Regions from separate parts of the Nonomuraea maheshkhaliensis genome, predicted to be linked through region 1. Evidence: riboswitches for the same ligand, from Rfam matches in the RefSeq annotation. Region 1 holds a riboswitch; the other holds the start of a gene.
The links. Region 1 has a riboswitch for thiamine pyrophosphate ahead of thiC (phosphomethylpyrimidine synthase ThiC). Riboswitches for the same ligand answer to the same signal wherever they lie in the genome.
Positions count from the first base shown of each region.

Region 1 (3,742 bases):
TGGTTGGCCACATTGGTGGCCAGGTAGCCGCCGTGGCCCTCGTTGTCGCCGTCGTGCGCCACCGCACAGCCCTGGGGTGGCAGGGTGCCGACGAAGTCGACGTTCGTGTGGCCGGTGCTCTGGAGGCGGTTCCAGAGCAGGGCGCGCCAGCAGCCGGGGGAGCCGGTGATCGAGTCGCCCAGGGGCATGATCCTGATGGGGGCTGCGCTCGCGGTGGCCGTGGTGGCGAACAGCACCGCCGCGGCCAGCGCCACCATCGCGGCCAGCGCGGAGCCGATCTTGCGCATGGTCTGCTCTCCCGTCGTCAGCCTGCGCAGATCGTAGGATCGTGGGCCGCGCGACGGAAAGGATGACGCCTGAGAGAAACGCTTGACCTGGGGGTATGGATGTAACTTTCAGCTGCGGACCACCGCAAGCGGGCAGGGGACGTGGTGCAGGAGTGCCTGGCTGATCGAGCCGAGCAGCATCCCCGCCAACTGCCCATGCCCCCGCGACCCCACCACCAGCAGATCGGCGCCGGCGGCCGTCTCGCGGAGCACCTCGACCGGATGGCCGTGCACGACCTCCGTCACCACCTCGACGCCGGGATGCCGCTCCTGGTGCTCGGTCAGCGACTCCTTGAGCCGGCGCAGCGTGTGCTGCTCGCTGCCGCGGTCGGCCGGTGGGAAGCCGCCGGCCTGCGGCCAGGCCCACGCCTGTACGGCACGCAGCCGCGCCCCGCGCAGCTCCGCCTCGGTGAAGGCGAACTCCAACGCCTGCCCGGCGCTGGGCGAGCCGTCGGTGCCGGCGACGATGTCGCCTCGGACGGCCGGGGGACGTTCGTGGACGAGGACGACGTTCGTCCGCGCGTGCGCGGTGACGCCGTACGCGACGGATCCGACGAGCAGGCCGCGCACGCCGCCGATGCCGCTGCTGCCGACGACCAGCAGCTCGGCGTCCTCGGACGCCTTGATCAGCGCGGTACGGGGATCGCCCGGCAGCAGGACCTGCTCCACCGGCACCTGCGGCGACTCCCGCACGGCGCGGTCGCGGGCCGCCGCGAGCACGGTGGCAGCGCCCTCGCGCATCCACCGGGCGACCTCGGCGTAGCGTACGGTGTCCTCCTCGCACACCCACTTGGGCACGGCGTGCGCCACGGTCAGCGGCGATCCGCGCAGCGCGGCCTCGGCGGCGGCCCAGCCGGCGGCCTCAAGGCCGGCGCGGGAGCCGTCCACCCCGACGATGATCACGGTTCAGCTCCTCAGGACAGCGCGTAACATTCGACCTCGGCACGGCGGAACGAGATCCCCTTCGATTGGGAGTCACGGACGCAGGCGCGCTCGGACCTGCTGAGCCGCAGCGTGCCGCAGACGGTCACGCCGGAGTAGGTGCGGCAGTCGAGGCGCTTGTCGTCGGTGCCGACGCGGTACGTCTCTCTGACCGCGGCACGGCACTTGGCCTTGCCCGTGTCGGCGTAGCGGCACTGGGCGATGAGAGTGTCGTACTGTTCCTGGCTGACTTCGTGCTGGTCCATGCCGTCTCCGGCGGCTGCGGTGGCGCCGGACGCGGCCATCACGACGAGTAGTCCTGCGACAGCAGCGAATCTCTTCATGTTCCCCCTGATGGGGACCGTACCGCTCACGGCGATCGTCAAACCTCGGCGCCAGGTTTCGGGTGGGGGCGGGCGTGGGTACGATCATCGCCGTCCAACGCGGGAGCCCGGTGCAGACCGGGCTGAGAGGACGGCTGACAGCCGCCGACCGCCAGAACCTGCTCCGGGTAATGCCGGCGAAGGGAGTTTGCGCGATGAGCAGCGCGCGCTTTTCCAAGATCTACTCCGGTGACCTCCGCGTGCCGATGCGGCAGGTCCGGTTGTCCAACGGCTCGGCGGTGACGTTGTACGACACCTCGGGCCCCTACACCGACCCCTCCTTCGAGCCCGACCCGCGGCGTGGGCTGCCGCGCCTGCGCGAGGAGTGGATCGAGGCGCGGCGGGCGGCGGGTGAGCCGGTCACGCAGGTCGGCTGCGCCCGGCGCGGGCTGGTGACCAAGGAGATGGAGTTCGTGGCGGTGCGCGAGGGGGTGAGCGCCGAGTTCGTCCGGCAGGAGGTCGCGGCGGGCCGGGCCATCATCCCCGCGAACGTCAACCATCCCGAGTCGGAGCCGATGATCATCGGCCGGGAGTTCCTGGTCAAGATCAACGCCAACATCGGCAACTCCGCCGTCACCTCCTCGATCGAGGAGGAGGTCGAGAAGATGACCTGGGCCACCCGGTGGGGCGCCGACACGATCATGGACCTGTCGACCGGCGACGACATCCACGAGACCCGCGAGTGGATCCTGCGCAACTCGCCGGTGCCGGTCGGCACCGTGCCCATCTACCAGGCGCTGGAGAAGGTCAAGGGCCGGCCGGAACTGCTGTCGTGGGAGGTCTACCGCGACACGCTGGTCGAGCAGTGCGAGCAGGGCGTCGACTATGTGACGGTGCATGCGGGCGTGCGGCTTTCGTACGTGCCGCTCACCGCCACCCGCAAGACCGGGATCGTCTCGCGCGGCGGCTCGATCATGGCGGCCTGGTGCCTGGCGCACCATCGCGAGAGCTTCCTGTACGAGAACTTCGCCGAGATGTGCGAGATCCTGGCCCGCTACGACGTGTCGTTCTCGCTCGGCGACGGGCTGCGTCCCGGATCGATCGCCGACGCCAACGACGAGGCCCAGTTCGCCGAGCTGCGCACGCTGGGGGAGCTGACCGGCATCGCGCGCGAGCACGACGTCCAGGTGATGATCGAGGGGCCGGGCCACGTGCCCATGCACAAGATCAAGGAGAACGTCGACCTGCAGCGCGAGCTCTGCGACGACGCGCCGTTCTACACCCTGGGCCCGCTCGTGACCGACGTCGCGCCCGGATACGACCACATCACCTCGGGCATCGGGGCCGCCATGATCGGCTGGTTCGGCACCGCCATGCTCTGCTACGTCACCCCGAAGGAGCACCTCGGCCTGCCCGACAAGGACGACGTCAAGACCGGCGTGATCACGTACAAGATCGCCGCCCATGCCGCCGACCTGGCCAAGGGGCATGCGCGGGCGCAGGAGTGGGACGACGCGCTGTCCGACGCGCGCTTCGAGTTCCGCTGGGAGGACCAGTTCGACCTCTCGCTCGACCCCGACACCGCCCGCTCCTTCCACGACGAGACGCTGCCGGCGGCGCCGGCCAAGACGGCGCACTTCTGCTCGATGTGCGGGCCCAAGTTCTGCTCGATGCGGATAAGTCACGACATCAGGCAGGCGGGGTTCGAGGAGAAGGCGGCCGAGTTCAGGAGGCTCGGCGGCAACATCTACGTCGAGTGATCTAGCCGGGCAGCGTCTCCCCGCCGATGGGGGCCAGGACCTCGCCGGTGTAGTACGACGACAGCCGGTTGGAGGCGAAGAACACGTACGATGGGGCGATCTCGTCGGGATCGGCGGGTCGCCCCATCGGCACCTGCTCGCCGAACGACTCCACTTTCTCCTCGGGGAAGGTGGCCGGGATCAGCGGCGTCCACACCGGCCCTGGGGCGACGGCGTTGATCCGGATGCCGCGTTCGACCAGGTTCTGCGCCATGGCGTAGGTGAAGGCGTTGATCGCGCCCTTGGTGGCGGAGTAGTCGATGAGCGTCTTGTTGCCGCGCAGGCCGTTGATCGACGAGGTGTTGACGATCGCGCTCCCCTGGCCCATGTGGGCGAGCGCGGCCTTCGTGACGCGGAAGTAGCTGTGGATGTT
Region 1 covers NZ_BAAAMU010000015.1:53,945-57,686, forward strand. Annotated here, with positions in the region: gene ABFX54_RS12940 (cellulose binding domain-containing protein) at 1-287, opposite strand, end outside; gene ABFX54_RS12945 (universal stress protein) at 396-1,229, opposite strand; gene ABFX54_RS12950 (hypothetical protein) at 1,241-1,591, opposite strand; TPP riboswitch at 1,681-1,793, shown strand; gene thiC (phosphomethylpyrimidine synthase ThiC) at 1,786-3,330, shown strand; gene ABFX54_RS12960 (SDR family oxidoreductase) at 3,332-3,742, opposite strand, start outside.

Region 2 (3,742 bases), on a different contig from region 1:
CGCCGCCGTGCCCGCGTAGATGAGCAGCGCCTTGTTGCGCAGCCGGCCTTCGGGAAAGGTCGTGGTGATCAGCGAGAGCCCGGCCGGCGTCAGGAACGCGGCGGCCACCCCCGTGACGAACCTGGCCAGCAGCAGCACCCACCCCTCGTTCGCGAAACCGCCGAGCCCCGAGAAGACCAGGAACACCACCAGCCAGAGCAGGAACATCCGCCGCCGTCCCAGCAGGTCGGCCGCCCGGCCGCCGAGCAGCATGAAACCGCCGTAGCCGAGCACGTACGCGCTCACGACCCCGCTCAGCATGCCCGTGGACAGCCCCAGATCGGCCCTGATGGCCGGCAGGGCGATGTTCAGCATGGCCACGTCGATGCCCTCAAGGAAGATGGCGCCGCACAGAACGATCAGCGCGCCCCACGATCGGGCGGGAACAGACATCGCAAGACCCCCGGTTACTTCTTTGCATATCGGTTATCTCTTGTAACCGTTCACATCATGGGTCAGCATGAAAGACGATGGAAGACGGCACTTTCGAATCACTCGGTTACCGCGAAGGCACCATGGACGACTACGACGTTTGGCAGTGGGACACCCGGGAGGACTGCGAGGTCAGGCAGATCCTCGACCGCATCGCGGACAAGTGGTCGCTGCTGGTCATCGCCCTGCTCGACTGCCAGAGCCTGCGCTTCACCCAGTTGCGCCGCGAGATCGACGGCGTCAGCCAGCGCATGCTCAGCGTCACTCTGCGCCAGCTCGAACGCGACGGCCTGGTCAGCCGCACGGTCCACCCCGTGGTGCCGCCCCGGGTGGACTACGCGCTGACGCCGCTCGGCCGTACGCTGCACGAGACCATCAAGTCCCTGGTCACGTGGACCGAGGCGCACCAGCAGGAGATCGCTGCGGCGCGTGCCGCCTACGACGCGCGGCGCGAGATGATGGAGTCATGACCGTTCCCGAGATCGAGGCGGGCGCCGTTCCCGCCGATGCCTACCTGCTCGACGTCCGCGAGCAGGACGAATGGGTGGCGGGCCACGCGCCGCAGGCCGTCCACATCCCCATGACCCAGATTCAGGGCCGGGTCGACGAGGTCCCCGCCGACACGACCGTCTACGTCGTCTGCCGCGTGGGCGGCCGGTCGATGCAGGTCGCGGCCTGGCTCAACCAGCTCGGGCGCGACGCGATCAACGTCGGCGGCGGCATGCAGTCGTGGGAGTTCTCCCGTCGGCCGATGGTGAGCGAGACGGGACAACAGCCGTTCGTCGCCTGAATCGGTAGCAAGGCCCCCACTATGGCGGTTCTGCCGCCATTAAGGCATGATGAGGGCGCAAATTACATATCGTCGCGGGAGCTCGGGGTGCCGGGCTGAGAGGGCAGCCACTGATCCGCTGCCGACCGCCGGAACCTGTCCGGATAATGCCGGCGTAGGGAGTGTGCGATGTCGCACGGCGTCGAAGAAGTCCCCCTGACCCTCGAAGGCGAAGCGCCGAAGACTCTGGGCGTGCTCGATCAGGGTGCGCTCTGGGCGAATCTCGGAGTGAGCCTCCTCGGCTTCTCCGGCGCCCTGTTCCTGATCAACCCGCTCGGCGACGCCCCGCTCACCCTGGGCGCCGCGCTCGTGGCCACGGTGGTGGGCAGCCTGATCGGCACCGCCATGGTGGGCCTGTCGGCCATTCCCGGCACCCGCACTGGGCAGCCGGCCATGGTGCTGCTGCGCGGCCTGTTCGGTGCCAGGATCTCCTACGTGCCGACGGTGCTGAACATCGTCCAGATGCTCGGCTGGGGCGCCTTCGAGCTCTGGGTGATCGCCAAAGGCGCCACGGCGATCTTCGGTTCGGTGCCGTACCAGGTGTGGGTGATCGTGGCCGGGGTGCTGACCACCGCGCTGACCATCTGGCCGCTCGGCTCGATCCGGCTGCTGCGCCGGTACGTCACCGTCGGCGTGATCATCGCGATGGTCTGGTTCACGGTGTTCTTCCTGCGCGAGGCGCCCCCGCAGACCGGCGGGACGTGGACGGCCTTCCCCGCTGCGGTCGACTACGTGATCGCGCTGTCGGTGTCCTGGGTGCCCATGGCCGCGGACTTCGCCCGCCACTCGCGCTCCAGCAGGGCCGCCTTCACCGGCGTGGTCGGCGGCTACACCCTGGCCCAGGTCGCCTGCCTCGGGCTCGGCGTCTACGCGGTGGCGCTCGCGGGCGTCGCCGCGGTGCAGACCGACGGGACCGCGGTGTTCGGCTCGTTCGTGGCGATGCCGCTGGGCGCGCTGTTCTTCGGCATCCTGGTCCTGCGCGAGACCGACCAGTCCTTCGCCAATGTCTACTCGACCACGATGTCGCTGCAGAACCTGCTGCCGCGGATGGACCGGCGCGTCTTCTCCGTGCTCATCGGCGTGCTCACCGTGGTGATCGCGCTGCTGGTGGACGTCACGTCGTACGGCGCGTTCCTGGGCGTGATCGGGGCCGTGTTCGTGCCGATGTTCGCCGTGCTGGCCGTCGACTACTTCGTGCTGCGCCGCGGCGCCGGCTGGAACACCGCGGAGGACGCGCCCTCACGCTGGTCGATGGTGGTGCCGTGGGCGCTCGGCTTCGTGGCCTACTGGCTGACCACCTCGACGCCGACGGTTGAGGCGTGGGACGGGATCTGGGCGAGCCTGCGCGAGGCCATCGGCTTCACCCGGCAGACGTGGATGAACGGCGCGCTCGGCGGGGCCTTGGTGGCCGCGCTCGTCACACTGCTCATCGGCCTGGCGCTGCGCCGGCCCGCTGTTCGACGTTGAGCAGGTGCTGCTTGGCAACGGCCCCACCCGCGTAGTCGCCGAGCGCGCCGTCCTCGCGCACCACCCGGTGGCAGGGCACGATCACGCAGACGGGGTTGGAGGACAGCGCGTTGCCGATCGCGCGCAGCGCGCGCGGCCGGCCGATGCTCTGGCCGATCTCCTCCAGCGTCGTGGTCGTGCCGTAGGGGACGGCCATCGTCTTCTGCAGCACCGTGCGAGCGAACGGCGTCGCCAGCGCCAGATCCACCGGCAGCGTGAACGCCCGCAGCCGCCCGGAGAAGTAGGCGTCCAGCTCTCTGCGCACCGGGTCCAGCCGCCTCGCGTCGGGCCCGATGAAGCTGCCCACATGCCTGCTGACCAGCTCGAAGACGTTGTTTTCCGCCTCGAAGCTGCACGCCGCGACACCCTTGCCCGTCACGGCCAGCACCAACCGGCCCACGGCGCCGTCATAGGTGCCGAAAGCGATGTCAGGCGGCGTATCACCTCGATAGGTGCTAGAGGTCACACGCAGCAGGGCATCGAGATCGTTGCTCGACATACCCTCAACCTCCACCCGCCGGAATCACCGTGACCGCAGCGTATCGGACGGATCGCCCGACGCACCCACCGCGCCACGTGCACTATGGAGTAGTGGGGGACGAATGGGCCGGTAGTGACGATGAGATCGCTCGCGCGGCGCTTGACAGCTCGCCCAACGCCGTCGTGGCGCTCGACCGGGACCAGAGCGTCCTGGTGTGGAACGCCGCCGCCGAGCGCGTGTTCGGCTGGGCGGCCGAGGAGGTGCTGGGGCGCAGGGCGCCGATCGTGCCCGACGAGCTGACCGCGGAGCACAACGCCGTGCTGGAGCGCGTACGCACCGGGGAGCCGGTCTCGCTGCGCACCAAGCGGCTGCACAGCGACGGCGCCCTGCTCGACCTGCGCGTCGACATCAGCGCGCTGCGGTTGGGCAGCGCCGTGGGCGGCTACGTGTGCGTG
Region 2 covers NZ_BAAAMU010000006.1:48,732-52,473, forward strand. Annotated here, with positions in the region: gene ABFX54_RS06170 (MFS transporter) at 1-432, opposite strand, end outside; gene ABFX54_RS06175 (winged helix-turn-helix transcriptional regulator) at 510-941, shown strand; gene ABFX54_RS06180 (rhodanese-like domain-containing protein) at 938-1,261, shown strand; TPP riboswitch at 1,326-1,439, shown strand; gene ABFX54_RS06185 (purine-cytosine permease family protein) at 1,430-2,767, shown strand; gene ABFX54_RS06190 (methylated-DNA--[protein]-cysteine S-methyltransferase) at 2,727-3,305, opposite strand; gene ABFX54_RS06195 (sensor histidine kinase) at 3,398-3,742, shown strand, end outside.
Region 2: another riboswitch for thiamine pyrophosphate. It lies ahead of ABFX54_RS06185 (purine-cytosine permease family protein); the one in region 1 lies ahead of thiC (phosphomethylpyrimidine synthase ThiC).